One region of the Methylobacter sp. S3L5C genome, then DNA from elsewhere that is predicted to be linked to it. Evidence: riboswitches for the same ligand, from Rfam matches in the RefSeq annotation. Region 1 holds a riboswitch; each other region holds the start of a gene.

The links. A riboswitch is a leader RNA that binds a small molecule or an ion and turns the genes downstream of it on or off. The one in region 1 is predicted to bind cyclic di-GMP.
Region 2: linked by a shared signal. The riboswitch ahead of KKZ03_RS21215 (VPLPA-CTERM sorting domain-containing protein) and the one ahead of KKZ03_RS06105 (DUF1566 domain-containing protein) in region 1 are both predicted to bind cyclic di-GMP.
Region 3: linked by a shared signal. The riboswitch ahead of KKZ03_RS14415 (VPLPA-CTERM sorting domain-containing protein) and the one ahead of KKZ03_RS06105 (DUF1566 domain-containing protein) in region 1 are both predicted to bind cyclic di-GMP.

The regions. Positions count from the first base shown of each region.
Region 1 is NZ_CP076024.1:1,323,986-1,328,256, reverse strand. It holds gene KKZ03_RS06115 (DUF6781 family protein) at 1-155, opposite strand, end outside; gene rsxB (electron transport complex subunit RsxB) at 586-1,227, shown strand; cyclic di-GMP riboswitch class I at 1,594-1,668, shown strand; gene KKZ03_RS06105 (DUF1566 domain-containing protein) at 1,700-2,299, shown strand; cyclic di-GMP riboswitch class I at 2,806-2,881, shown strand; gene KKZ03_RS06100 (DUF1566 domain-containing protein) at 2,913-3,656, shown strand; cyclic di-GMP riboswitch class I at 4,008-4,083, shown strand; gene KKZ03_RS06095 (DUF1566 domain-containing protein) at 4,115-4,271, shown strand, end outside.
Region 2 is NZ_CP076024.1:4,681,274-4,685,544, reverse strand. It holds gene KKZ03_RS21220 (ISNCY family transposase) at 178-1,674, opposite strand; cyclic di-GMP riboswitch class I at 2,417-2,491, shown strand; gene KKZ03_RS21215 (VPLPA-CTERM sorting domain-containing protein) at 2,527-3,099, shown strand.
Region 3 is NZ_CP076024.1:3,216,778-3,221,048, reverse strand. It holds gene KKZ03_RS14420 (sulfotransferase) at 1-878, shown strand, start outside; cyclic di-GMP riboswitch class I at 1,559-1,641, shown strand; gene KKZ03_RS14415 (VPLPA-CTERM sorting domain-containing protein) at 1,745-2,638, shown strand; gene KKZ03_RS14410 (TlpA disulfide reductase family protein) at 2,827-3,318, shown strand; gene KKZ03_RS14405 (DUF4266 domain-containing protein) at 3,336-3,671, shown strand; gene KKZ03_RS14400 (DUF3570 domain-containing protein) at 3,658-4,271, shown strand, end outside.

The DNA.
Region 1 (4,271 bases):
ACTGCTTCAGTGACACTATTGATATTATCCATATCCAGTTGCCTTGATGTCAGTGCCGTTAAGGTAATCGCCTTAACTTGTTGATGCACGTTGGTCCCCGAATTAACGGCTGTCCGGACGGCATCTTTAACCTGTTGTTGATTTATTTTAGTCATAATAGTTTTCCCTGTTAATTTTAAAAAAAGAAAGTCCACTAACTCTAACGGCTTAACAATAGCACCGATCAGCATTGCAGGCATCATCTTATTAAACTCAACATAGCCACAGATAAGTGTCGGTTTTTTCCCGGTTTCATTACGCTCTTTAAGGAACAATTATCCAATGATTAAAAAACCTGCCGAAAGCGCCACCGATTTTATTTTATTGACAGGGTAACGGCTGGGTATTTTTGGCTACCCATTTAAAACGGGACAATTTAAGGTTAAATCGTTCGCTGAGCGGAGTCGAAGCGAGTTGTCCGCTTCGACTCTGCTCAGCGAACGATCCTTTTGATGATTTATCATTAAGGACGATTAAGCCTTTTTGCTTGTCTCGTTTAAAGTGGATAGCCGTCTTTTGAACAACAATGAATTTATTTAAAACTTCATTGCAAATAAATGCAACAATATCCGGTTATTTATACCAGCAATATTCAAGGGTAAAGTCCATACTGTGATTGATCAAATAAATGCCATTCTGCCGCAGACCCAATGCAGACAATGCGGTTTTCAAGGCTGTCGTCCTTATGCTGAAGCCATTGCATCGGGGGTTGCAGACATTAATCAATGTCCGCCGGGTGGTAACGAGGGTGTTATCGAATTAGCGCTTTTGTTAGGCGTTAGTCCCAAGCCGCTTAATCCGCAATTTGGCCAACATAAACCTAAAAGTGTGGCATTTATTATTGAGAAAGACTGTATCGGTTGCGTTAAATGTATTGCTGCTTGCCCTGTTGACGCTATTTTAGGCGCGGCAAAATTTATGCATACCGTTATCGCTTCAGAATGCACCGGTTGTGAGCTGTGTGTAGCGCCTTGTCCGGTAGATTGTATTATTATGGTGCCACTGCCTGTCGATAAAGAACAATCCCTAAGTCACGAGCAGAAATACGCACGTACTCAATTGGCAAAGCGCCGTTATGATGCGCACTGTCTGCGTAAAGAAAAAGAACAGGCGGAAAAACTGGAACGTGCGAAGCAAAAAAGAGCGCAATTGGTAAAAATGCAATTACAAAGTTCGCAGCAACAGTAATACACTGTTTCTGCATAAGATACAGTAACCGAAAAACCGCATTACCGCTGATACACAAGAGGTAACAGGCGTAATCCCGTTACCCCGCATTCTGCCTTACTAACCCCGCTTAATAGCGTCACCAAAATACCCGCCAGTCACCAACGACGCGCTTCATTCTTTACAGCATGCCCACCACTTTAAGTATATGTAAAAATGTTTGTTACATTTGGTTACAATTCAAAGCTGGACGCACTATTTTTATCTGTTATTCTATATTTACGGTTTTGAAACAGCAAAAAATTTAAGTACTTATAATCAGGTCAGCTTCCCTGCTTAAAAAAATTGTATGCTCGTGTCCCACTTAGTTAAGTGCGCATGATTTACGGATAAAAAAGCAAAACTTATTGCAAGATAAAGACGGAAAGCCACGGAGCCTTAATGGCCAGTCAGGCTGCATTACATTTAATGATGATTTTCTATAGGTAATAATATGCAACATAAAAAAACACGTTTGGCACTGGCCTTGATTATTGGCGTCGTAGCAACAACGGGTACTGCCCATGCATCGCTTTTTGCTCGTGGTACGGATTTGGTTTATGACGATGTCAACAATATAACTTGGGTAGCCGATGCCAATCTGGCAAAAACCAGTGGCTACGATCGCAATGGTAAAATGGAGTGGTCAACAGCTGTAGCCTGGGCCAACGGTCTGGATTATGCCGGTTACACGGATTGGGTACTGCCTACCATTAACCAATTTACCAATCAGCTAGGCCCTGTTTTGAGTAAGATAGGAAGGGGTAATGGTGATAAGGATCATAGCGGCGATAAGGATGATAGCAAGTATGATTTATTCACTAACGTCAAGAACGACAAGTACTGGTCGAGCGAGGATGCCGGTAAAGATAAAACGAGGGCCTTCGATATCAAGGGTGGCAAGCAGAGCGACGAAAAGTATAATAAGGATCTCTACGCATGGGCTGTTCGCTCGGGCGATGTTGCCACTGTGCCATTACCCGGTGCGGTCTGGCTATTCTTGACTGGCATGATTGGTGTAATGGGCTTAAATCGTCGTAAAAACACTGCTTAATTCGGTGCTTGACTGACTGGCTCCTTGGCTCCCAAGTGCTCTGGCTCCCAAGCTCCAGCTTGGGAGCCAGAGCCGAAGATAGATTAAAAGTAGTGGGTCTTAGCGATAGCCTGATGCGCTAAAAGATCAAAGCCCAACATTCGCGCAAGACGCTTTGCTATTAACGCCCTACATATTACTCCAACCGTGTTGACAAACCGCATTACCGCTGATGTAAGAGGTAATGGGCGCAATTTTTTTATCCCGCATCCTGCCTGATTAACCCCACTCAATAGCGTCACCAAAATACCCTGCCAGTCATGAGCGATGCATTTCATATCTCAGTATAGTTTATGGCTTTAGTGTATTTAAAATAATTATTTAATTCTTTCATAATTTTGTCACAATTTAGCACTGGACATTATATTTTTATCGATTATTATTTGTTTGTGATTTGTAAACATGCCAATGCTTGCTTAATGAAATTGCACGCTCGTGTCTCACTTATCCAAGTGCGCATGATTTATGGATAAAAAAGCCAAACTTATTGCAAGATAAGGACGGAAAGCCACGAAGCCTTTAGAGGCCAGCCGGGTTGCGTTAAATTAAATAGTTGTTTTTTTTAGGTAACAACATGCGACATAAAAAAATAAGGCTGGCATTGGTTTTACTGGCCAGTAGCATAGTAACAAGTACAGCCCAAGCCTCCTTAGAGGCACGTACCGGCGGTATGGTGTATGACAAAATCAATAAAATCACTTGGGCTGCGGATGCCAATCTGTTTAAAACCCAAGCGGCAGCTGATTCGAATCTGGTTAATGAGATTATCGTAAATAACAATGGGGTTATTAATGATGCGTCGGCAGTTAACGGCAGTCACACACTGACCGCCGCTGACTTTAATACCTCCACCGGTAAAATGACCTGGTTTGGCGCACAAGCCTGGGTTAACAATTTAACACTGGGTGGCTTTACTGACTGGAGACTACCCATCATTACCGAGGGAGCTTCTGGTGGAAACCCGCCCGTCAGCGAAATGGTAGCTTTGTTTGCCAATGGACCGAGTGGTGGAGCAGGTGCCGGTAATGGCGCAGGTGCTGGTACAGGTATGACCAATAATGGCAGTTATAATATATTCACTAACGTCCAAAGCTCTGAGTACTGGTTGGGTAGTGAATATGCGAGCAGTCCAGGCGAAGCGTGGCTCTTCCTTACCACAAATGGCACTATGTCCTACATCGGTAAGCTAAACCAGAACTTCGCATGGGCTGTTCGATCTGGCGATGTTGCCGCTGTGCCATTACCCGGCGCAGTCTGGTTATTCGGTAGTGCTTTGGTAGGCTTAATCGGTTTAAAGCGTCGTAAAAACATCGTTTAATTCGATGTATCTTTGTCGGGTTACGGCTAGCGCCTAACCCGATTTACAACGCCCTACAAATTACACCTTCCCACGTTGTTCAGTTTATCCAGCTTAATTCCAGCCAATAGTACTATCAAAACACACTGCAGGTCACGAATCACGCTTTAGCATGGTTCATTGCTTTAGTATATTTAGATTGCTTGTTACATTTTGTTACAATTCAAAGCTTGACTCGCTATTTTTATCTGTTATCTTCAGCCTGTAGTTTAAAAATTACATAAATACTATAGGTATTTATGGTCAAGCAAAGTTACCTGCTTAATAAAATTGTATGCTCGTGTCTCACTTATTTAGGTGTGCATGATTTATGGATGAACAAGCCAAACTTATTGCAAGATAAGGACGGAAAGCCACGGAGCCGTTACAGGTCAGCCGGGTTACGTTAAATGTAATGATAATTTTTCGTAGGTAGTAATATGCAACATAAAAAAAACGGCTTGGTATTGGCTTTGCTGGTCAGTACAGCAGCAACCGGGACTGCCCAAGCAGCGTTAGTGGCACGTACCGGCGGTATGGTCTATGACGATGTCAACAAAATCACCTGGGCAGCTGATGCCAATTTGTTTAAAACCC
Region 2 (4,271 bases), 1.5 Mb from region 1:
GCCACTTTTCAAAAAAACCAGCTCAACATCCGGAAATATTTTTTGGAAAAATATTTCCGGGGTGGAACAAACGACTCAATTTCTGCTTTACCATCAGTTTTTCAGAATTATTCCTAACAATCATAAATTATAAGCGCACCTTTCCTGTGGAACCTGTTGGCTGTTCTCAAAAAAGTGTCAGGCAACTAGTTTTTGTTGCCCGTTAAAAAGCCTTAGCCGGTCCATGTCGCGTTTAATTGTGCCGAGCTTTTGAATGTTACGCGATAACACGGCTAAGCCAACATAACGCTCGAAAGCCTCAATGCCATGATCAAGGCACTTATCCAGTCCATGTACTTCTAGCGCATTAATAGCCGATTCTACGGCGGAATGTTGCTTTTTTGCCTGTTTAAATTCCGCTGCGTATTCACGATTCTGGTCGGCTTTGGATAGCTTGCCTTTTTTGGGTAAAACGACTTGCTCAAGGAGGGCTTTCAGGTCGGTTTGATTGGCGGGACTGTGGAAGCCTTTGTCAAAGCTACAGGCGTTAAAGCGTAGGAATTTTGCTTGAGTCGCTTTAACCATCGGTACGGCGACTTTGTCGTCGGTAGTTTTTTGCATGACTTGACTGTGCAAGATAAAGCCCTGATGATCTTCCATGATACAGACCCGCAAGCCCAGTTCAACCGGGACTCCGGCTTTGCCTTTGCTGATCCATTCGGTGTGGGTCTGGAACAGGGAAAAGACTTTTTCATCATGGGGAATGGTTTTACCTTGAATAGCGCGGCGTCTAATTTGCTCGATTTGACGTTCGGCATGCAGGCTAAAAGTGCTCAGGTCGGTAAGCAACACTTCTGGTATGTGAAAGTCATTTTTTAACGTCAACAGACTGGCTTTAGTACGCTCAAGATAGAACCCTGCCAAATCAATATAGTCCTGGTAGGACTGTTTGATCTCAAGTGCTTTGGCGGCCTTGATAGCGTCATTTTTTGACGTGGAATGGTTGAGTTTTTGCAGCGTGCGATAGCGCCTTTTAAATTTAGACAGGTTGTGCTTATGCAATCGCCATTCAGGCAAGGCATGTTGCAAGCTCCATTTGACGCACGTCCGAATCAGAATCCGGATCGCGTCATGTAGTAAACTGATATCGGTTGGAAAATGCACGTTGGTTTTTAACACAAAAGAATCGCAACGGCCTCTGATCAGCGCATGAATATCCAGATCAGGTAATTGATAGCCGGCTCGAATAACTTCAGTACTAATACGCGCCATGATCGCTGGCGTAAACAGCTTGAGATTGTCTTTCAAGGTTTGCAGGCGATAGCGTTTGTCGGCATCAAAGCAACCAAGACCGAGCATTTCACGTAGGGTGTTATGCTGATTGGCCAACTCCAGAATGCGATCATAGTCTGTATTCAGTCCTACGCGTAGCGATCCTAACACCAAAATCGACCATTGATTCATACCGGGGCGGCCTTTGTCGATGGCAACGATTTTTGTCACTTCGGCGTCAATTTTAGTAGGCACCACTTCCTCCAGTATTTTAAAAACAGCATCCCTTAATGGCTGAGTGGTATAAATGTGTTGCACGCCCAGTAAGATGATCGGAATGTCATCACGGGAGGAAACATCTATTTTGATATCAGCAATATCGCGTTGACCGATGCTCATTTGTGGAGGAAATACCTTTCTCATCGGGAGTTTTCCAACGAGAATTTGAAAGCTGAGGCGCTTATCCGGGAGGTCGCTTTCGCCAAGCCCTTTTCGATGAAAATATTATTCATAATTATCAGTAAGTTACTTGAATTAAGCATTTTATACGCCAATAGGCTGTTATTTAATTTTCAATGGCCTATTTTATCGCAACTTATTGTTTTGTATTAAATAATTTATTACCGTTCAAGTACTAGTTAGATTCTATGCATAGCGATCCATAAGCGACATTGACGCCATATTTTCAAATGACAGGATACTCACAGAATGCGGACTGTCGATTTTAGTAATTTAAATGACACTACCGAACAAAACTGATTGCTGTGAAGTACTACAGCAACTACTTCTTAGTAGTGCTATACACAAAAGCACAGCGAGAACGCTATTATTCTACTTGTAAACTATTGGATTAATATTGTATACAATCCATCGTTAATGCTCCGCTTATCCAATCTAGTTCCACTCAATAACGCCACCAAAATACTATGCCGGTGTCACGAATGATGCTTTTCACTCTGCTCAGCATGGTTCATAGATTTAGTGTATTTAGATTTCTTGTTACATTTTGTTACAATTCGAAGCTTGACTCGCTATTTTTAGCTGTTATATTCGAATCGTAGTTTAAAGATTACATAAATACTATGGGTATTCATGGTCAAGCAAAGTTATCTGCTTAATAAAATTGCACGCTCGTGTCTCACTTATCCAGGTGTGCATGATTCATGGATGAACAAGCCAAACTTATTGCAAGATAAGGACGGAAAGCCACGGAGCCTAAAAGGCCTGCCGGGTTGTAAATAATCCTAATGAAATAATTTTAAGGAAATATACAAAATGAATACTTTTTCTAAATCCAAAATGAACACAATAATGATAACTTTAATTATTTTAAGCGGTTTCGCGGAAGCCAATGCTAGTACTACAAGTAATCTGGTGCAAAACGGGGATTTTAGTATTGCAGGAGGCGCAGGGTGGACAGCAACAGGCAGATATCAAGGCATTCAAAATGGCGAATGGTATAACGGGGCAGGTATTTCTGACGGCATCGACACACTTTCCCAAACCCTAAGCACAATAGCAGGCAATACTTATACGTTGTCATATATATTACGAACAGAAGTAACACAAAATTTTAGTTTCGTGACTAATTGGGGTGGCGCTACGATAAATACAGAGACCTCTACAAACTCGCCAGATGCCACAACATATACATTTGCCAATTTACTCGCCACGTCCAATTCTACAGTGTTAAGTTTCTCTGGTTGGAACAACCCCAAAGCTAATCATTTATCATACGTTAATGTGACTCAACAGGTTGCGGCAGTCCCCGTGCCTGCAGCTGTTTGGTTGTTTGGTACTGGCCTGCTAGGCCTGACTGGTTTTGCTCGGAAAGATAAAGCGGCTTAATACCGAATAATGAAATAAATTGTTTACAAATATAGAGACTCTCATGAGAGTCTCTATTTCAATAGTCAATTTTGAAGAAGCATTACACCTAAGTGCTAAGAGATTGTTGTTGGCTTCTGATCAATGTTATAGCCGGACGACAGCAATTGAACATATTGTAGACGTTGGTTGGGAGTAACCGTCTGGCCGCTGTTGGCCGAACTTGCTCTGTCAAAATGAAGGATCACTACCTACCCACCGGCGACATTGACGCCAGATTTCCTAATGACAGCATACACACGTAAAGCTGTCAGTCAATTTTAGTGAGTCAACTGATATTACGACAATGGAAAGATACCTATGCCCTAAACAAGGCAACTACATATAAATTTCATATCGAAAAAAGATATCCTCCCTAAATTAATTTTTCAAAGCGACTTTAAAAGCTTTTTTCTTAATGCTCATTACAATACTTCGGACAGATTTTCTGTGATTGAAAGCAACTGTCGCAATGTGCATCGTGAACTAATTTCCAATCGGTTCGTTACCGCACCGAACAAGTTCGGTCTTGTGTGTAGAATCGCCAACCAGTAGCCGGAAATAGGTTTTCGCACCTTATTCATGACTAATTGGTTCATGAATAACTTATGAAGTCTGAAGTCTAATAGGATAGAAACGTACGCTAAGGCCTGATGTAACCAAAAATAAATGTTAAATCTGTATCTTAAATTGATTAATAGACAAATTGTCCATCATTACTTGGGACAACTTTGATAAAAGCTGTATTGTAGAAGACCCCCCATTAACTCCAAGAAGGTGTCAGCTTGATCAATCATGAATAAACGTGCATTCCTCCGTCAGTAGCCAAAGATTTCAGGTATTAAATGTGTAATCCATTCGAAAATAATGCCCTATGTCCTGAGATAGCGTTACCCAATGAAGCTCTACGTCCGCCTATATTAAATACAAACTCTTTGTTCTTGGTACGAAAAAGCCTGGCAGTTTAAATCGCCTAAAAATTACACGGTCAGAACGGACTACTTTTGGCTAGTTGAGAACAAGTTGAAAGTCTTGATGGATAAGATATTCAGAACATTCCTGTGAAACTTTAGAGGTCTTTGTTGGCACCAGAAGCACCTTAGCATGGCGATACGACAACAGGATTTTAGCCGGAGAAAGACGGCTTTAGAAGT
Region 3 (4,271 bases), 1.9 Mb from region 1:
TACGCCAGGATGCGAAGTTGGTACCACAAATGCTGAAAACCAATAAAGCCGAATTTAACCGTGAATTACTGGGGCGCTGGTCAAACACCCTGTTTCCAGCCGATCAACCTGCGCCAGTTTTCTTGCTGGGTTTTATGCGTACCGGCACCACGTTAACCCAGGAAGTATTGGGCGCTAACCCTGATATTTTTGTCGCGGACGAAACTGATTTAATAGTTACTGTGGTTCAAGAATTAAACCGGCTTTCCCATAATCAGGGCAACGTACCAGATCAACTGAGGAAACTTGATTTGGCAGGCGTGTTGCACTTGCGGAAATTTTACTGGAACAGGGCGCATGCCTTATACGGCGACAAGATTGGTAGCCGCTTGTTACTTGATAAAACTACCATGAACACTATTGATTTAGGATTGATTAACTGTCTTTTTCCTGATGCCAAACTGGTTTTTCTGCTGCGTGATCCTCGTGATGTCTGCCTGAGTTGCTTTATGCAGACCATGATACCCACACCGTCAACCGTACATTTACTAAGCTGGCAAGATACTGCACAGTTTTATGCGCAGGTTATGGATTGGTGGATGACTATAAAACCGCAATTGACGATGGATTTTATCGAATTTCGTTATGAAGATGCCGTATTCCAATTTGAACCGGCGTTTCGTAAGGTTTTTGACTTTTTGGATGTAAATTGGGACCCAGCCGTTGTAGATTTTCATAAACAAGCAGCCGGTAAATACATTTCCAGCCCCAGCTTTAATCAGGTTGCACAACCGCTTTATTCGTCGTCGGTTGGTCGTTGGCGGCATTATGAAACCGAATATGCAAAAATCTCGGCTTGGTTACAACCGATTATCAGCTTTTATGGCTACGACGATTAATGTTCACTTGCTACTGCTTGTAAAAAAGCAAGATACCGACCCGTGCTTACAATCTAAAGCTAAACCGTTTCAAAATTTCAATAACTTTTAAAACCTGAGTGACGGGGCAACAAACCGCGTCACGTTTGACTCTAAAACAATGAACTACCAGACATAAAAAACCGCCAAAGTAAACTTCAGCGGAAGATAAAAGGCTACTTGTCAAAGAGAAAAGCTACCTGCACCATCGGTTTGTAGTCGCATAAAAATTACCTAATACAATCGTTAATATAATACCCGTTAAATAGACTCGATATAACTTAGTAAAATCGAGGCTAATTCAAACTTGATGCCTCGATTCGGCTTTACTCCATCGAAGCTATTTGCCGCCCTTCCCTGTTACCCTGACTTTTACCCGCCACTAAAAATAACTCGTTTTATTAAAAAGCGGGATATCACCTACTTTTCATTTTTTTTATGTCAAATAACATAGTTTAATTAATTGTGCCTCCTGCTTCGCACCGGCTTTTACTACAACCGCAATAACGCTATCAAGTAACCTGTTGTAAGTAAATGATTTTTTTATTTTTTTAAGAAATGGCATAAAATATGCTAACTAAAAATAATAGAATAAACCGGCAACACTATCGCAGCGGTTTTGTTCTCAAAAAGAAAGTGCTGCATAAATATTATGCAAAGCTTTATTACTTTGCCACCCCCGTTGTGAAGCGGGCTCGGAAAGCCACGGATCTTGGGTTTTACTTAAGATAGCCGGGCTGCCTCTTTCGTCAATTAGCGAAAGAGGGCCCCAGTATTTTGTTAATGACAATAAATCCTTGGCAAGATGCTGGACAGGTTAACTTTTAAAATAAGCGACAACGATCACCATGATAAAAACCAAATTAGCTAAAGCCATCACAGTGGCCATTGCCGGCACAGCACTTTCCATGAGCGCGTCTACCACATTCGCGTCAACCACAATGTACAACACCTTTACAACAACAGTTTCTACAGCTACTGATGGCTGGACACGCACATTTGACAACGGTACCACCTCACCCGGCACTGCAACCGGCCCTGAAAGTCAGGGCAACAAAGGGACTATCGTACCTTGGTTGGGAACGTCTGCTGGTGCTTTGCCTCTTGGCTACACCGGTTCTTCTCATTTAAACTGGGCCGTTCAATTAACGGGTTCTGGAGATGCTGCAACCATTTCTGCGGCTGATTCCTTGGCAAAATATGGCACAGCAGCGGAAATCGACACCGGTGGCGGTGCGTGGCGCGATAACTCAGCACCAACAACAGGCTGGAAGCATCAAACTGATATTGGTTTAGTAACATCTAATGTGGCTCAAAACATTACCTTAAATTTAACAACACTGGGTAACTTACTCCCCAGTACATTCAGCAAATTTGGTGTCACCGTTTTTGATGGCATGGACACTAGCACTGCTAACTATAGCCATCACGGATCTTGGAATAATCCTGTTATTGCAAAACCTTATACAGCCAATAATCCATTTGCAACCACAGGGCTGACTAATATCGGCTATAGCGATAATGTTGATGGGGTTAACGGCTTTACCTTTGCCGCTGAAGCCGGTCATATTTATTCCATTTACTTGGGCGGCGTTGATTTCTCAAAATGGAATACCGGCGTTGATGGTTATGCGTTAAATATTAAAACCACCTCGCCCGTTCCTTTGCCGGGTGCCGTTTGGTTATTTGGCAGCGCGTTGGCCGGGTTTGTCGGTCTGCGTCGACGCAAATTAGCGGTATAAAATCTTAAAACTGCTGATATAAACAAAAACCCGGCACATCAAATTGATGTATCGGGTTTTTGTGTTTGTAGATGATGCCTTCCCGGCCGCCTAGTACAACCCTTTCTGTCGTTTCGACATACCGCTATTTACCGACAGAAACAGGTGATGTAAGCGCTTGTCTTTTAAAACTAATAACGTCCACCGTCATGAAAAAATTGCTTTTATCAACCCTGATATTTTTGGCTACTGCCCCTCTGGCAAACGCAGCACAAGAAGGTCAACCTACCCCTCAATGTCCCGCCGCACTTACTGGCAATGCTGAAAAACTTGACCTTAATGCCTATAAAGGCAAAGTGATTTTGATTGATTTTTGGGCGACCTGGTGTCCACCCTGTAAAAAATCAATGCCGTTTTTTAACAGTTTGCGTAACGAACACGTCAAAAACGGCTTTGAGATTATTGCCATCAATGTCGATGAAAATAGCGAAGAAGCCAAACAGTTTCTTGTTAGCAATGCCGTTGATTACGTCACGGCTTTTGATCCAAAAGGCGACTGCCCTGCCAAGTTTGATGTTCAAGCCATGCCGTCGACTTATCTGGTCGATAAAACCGGCAAAATCAGAAAAATACATCTCGGCTTTCGGGATGAGGACAAAGACATGATTAGTGCACAAGTTTCGGCGCTACTGGCTGAATAACTTTAAGGATTTACATCATGCACGCTTTAACACAATGGCTTGGTGAGCAACGTCTTACCTTGGATAAGACTATGCGACCGACACTCAATGTGTTCGTTACATTCGGTAACTTATCGAACTACACGAGAAATCAATGGACTCACCGACTGGTCATCGCCCTACTCTGTAGCAGCGTGCTTGTTTGCCAAGGTTGTAGCACGGTTGCGCCCTGGCAACGGGGTAATCTGGCCAAACCGGAAATGGGTATCAATCCCCACCCCAATTTAAACAGCTTTCGTGATCATATTTTTACCAGCAAAGAAGCCTCACAAGGTGGACATAGCGGTGCAGGAGGCGGTTGTGGCTGCAATTAAATCAGACAAAAAAACTGCACTGGCGGCATTCACGACAGCGGCACTCAGTCTGCCCGGATTGACTGTCTCGGCCGCCATCCCTTCGGCACAAATACTATCCAATGTCAGTTACGGCCATTACCAGGAAAGTGATAACCGTATGCAGGTTGATATTTACCATGCCGATGCGATTATTCCGTTGACCGACCGGCTTGAATTGGCTTTTAGTCTTGATCGCGATACTTACAGTGGTGCCACGCCATCGTTTAGCATGCCGGCAAGCATGACCAATGTGGCCAAATACAAACAAAAAGCGGATGGCACAGTCTCAAATGAACTTAGTTATGTTGATGTCATATCAGCCGCATCAGGTGGTGTCACGGCAGCAGGATTAACCATACTTGGGGGTCTTAACGGTTTTCAGTCATTTTCTGATGGCAATACCGCAGCCCAGGCAGAAATTACCACCAATAGTAACACTCAGCTAACCGCGCTTGAAACCACAAAAACCAACGATCAAGCAGCGCTAGACACCTCTTATAATGCGGATAAAGCTCTTATTACAGACACTTACAAATCAGATTTAAATAACCTCAATGTTGCAATCCCTGCGTTGACCGA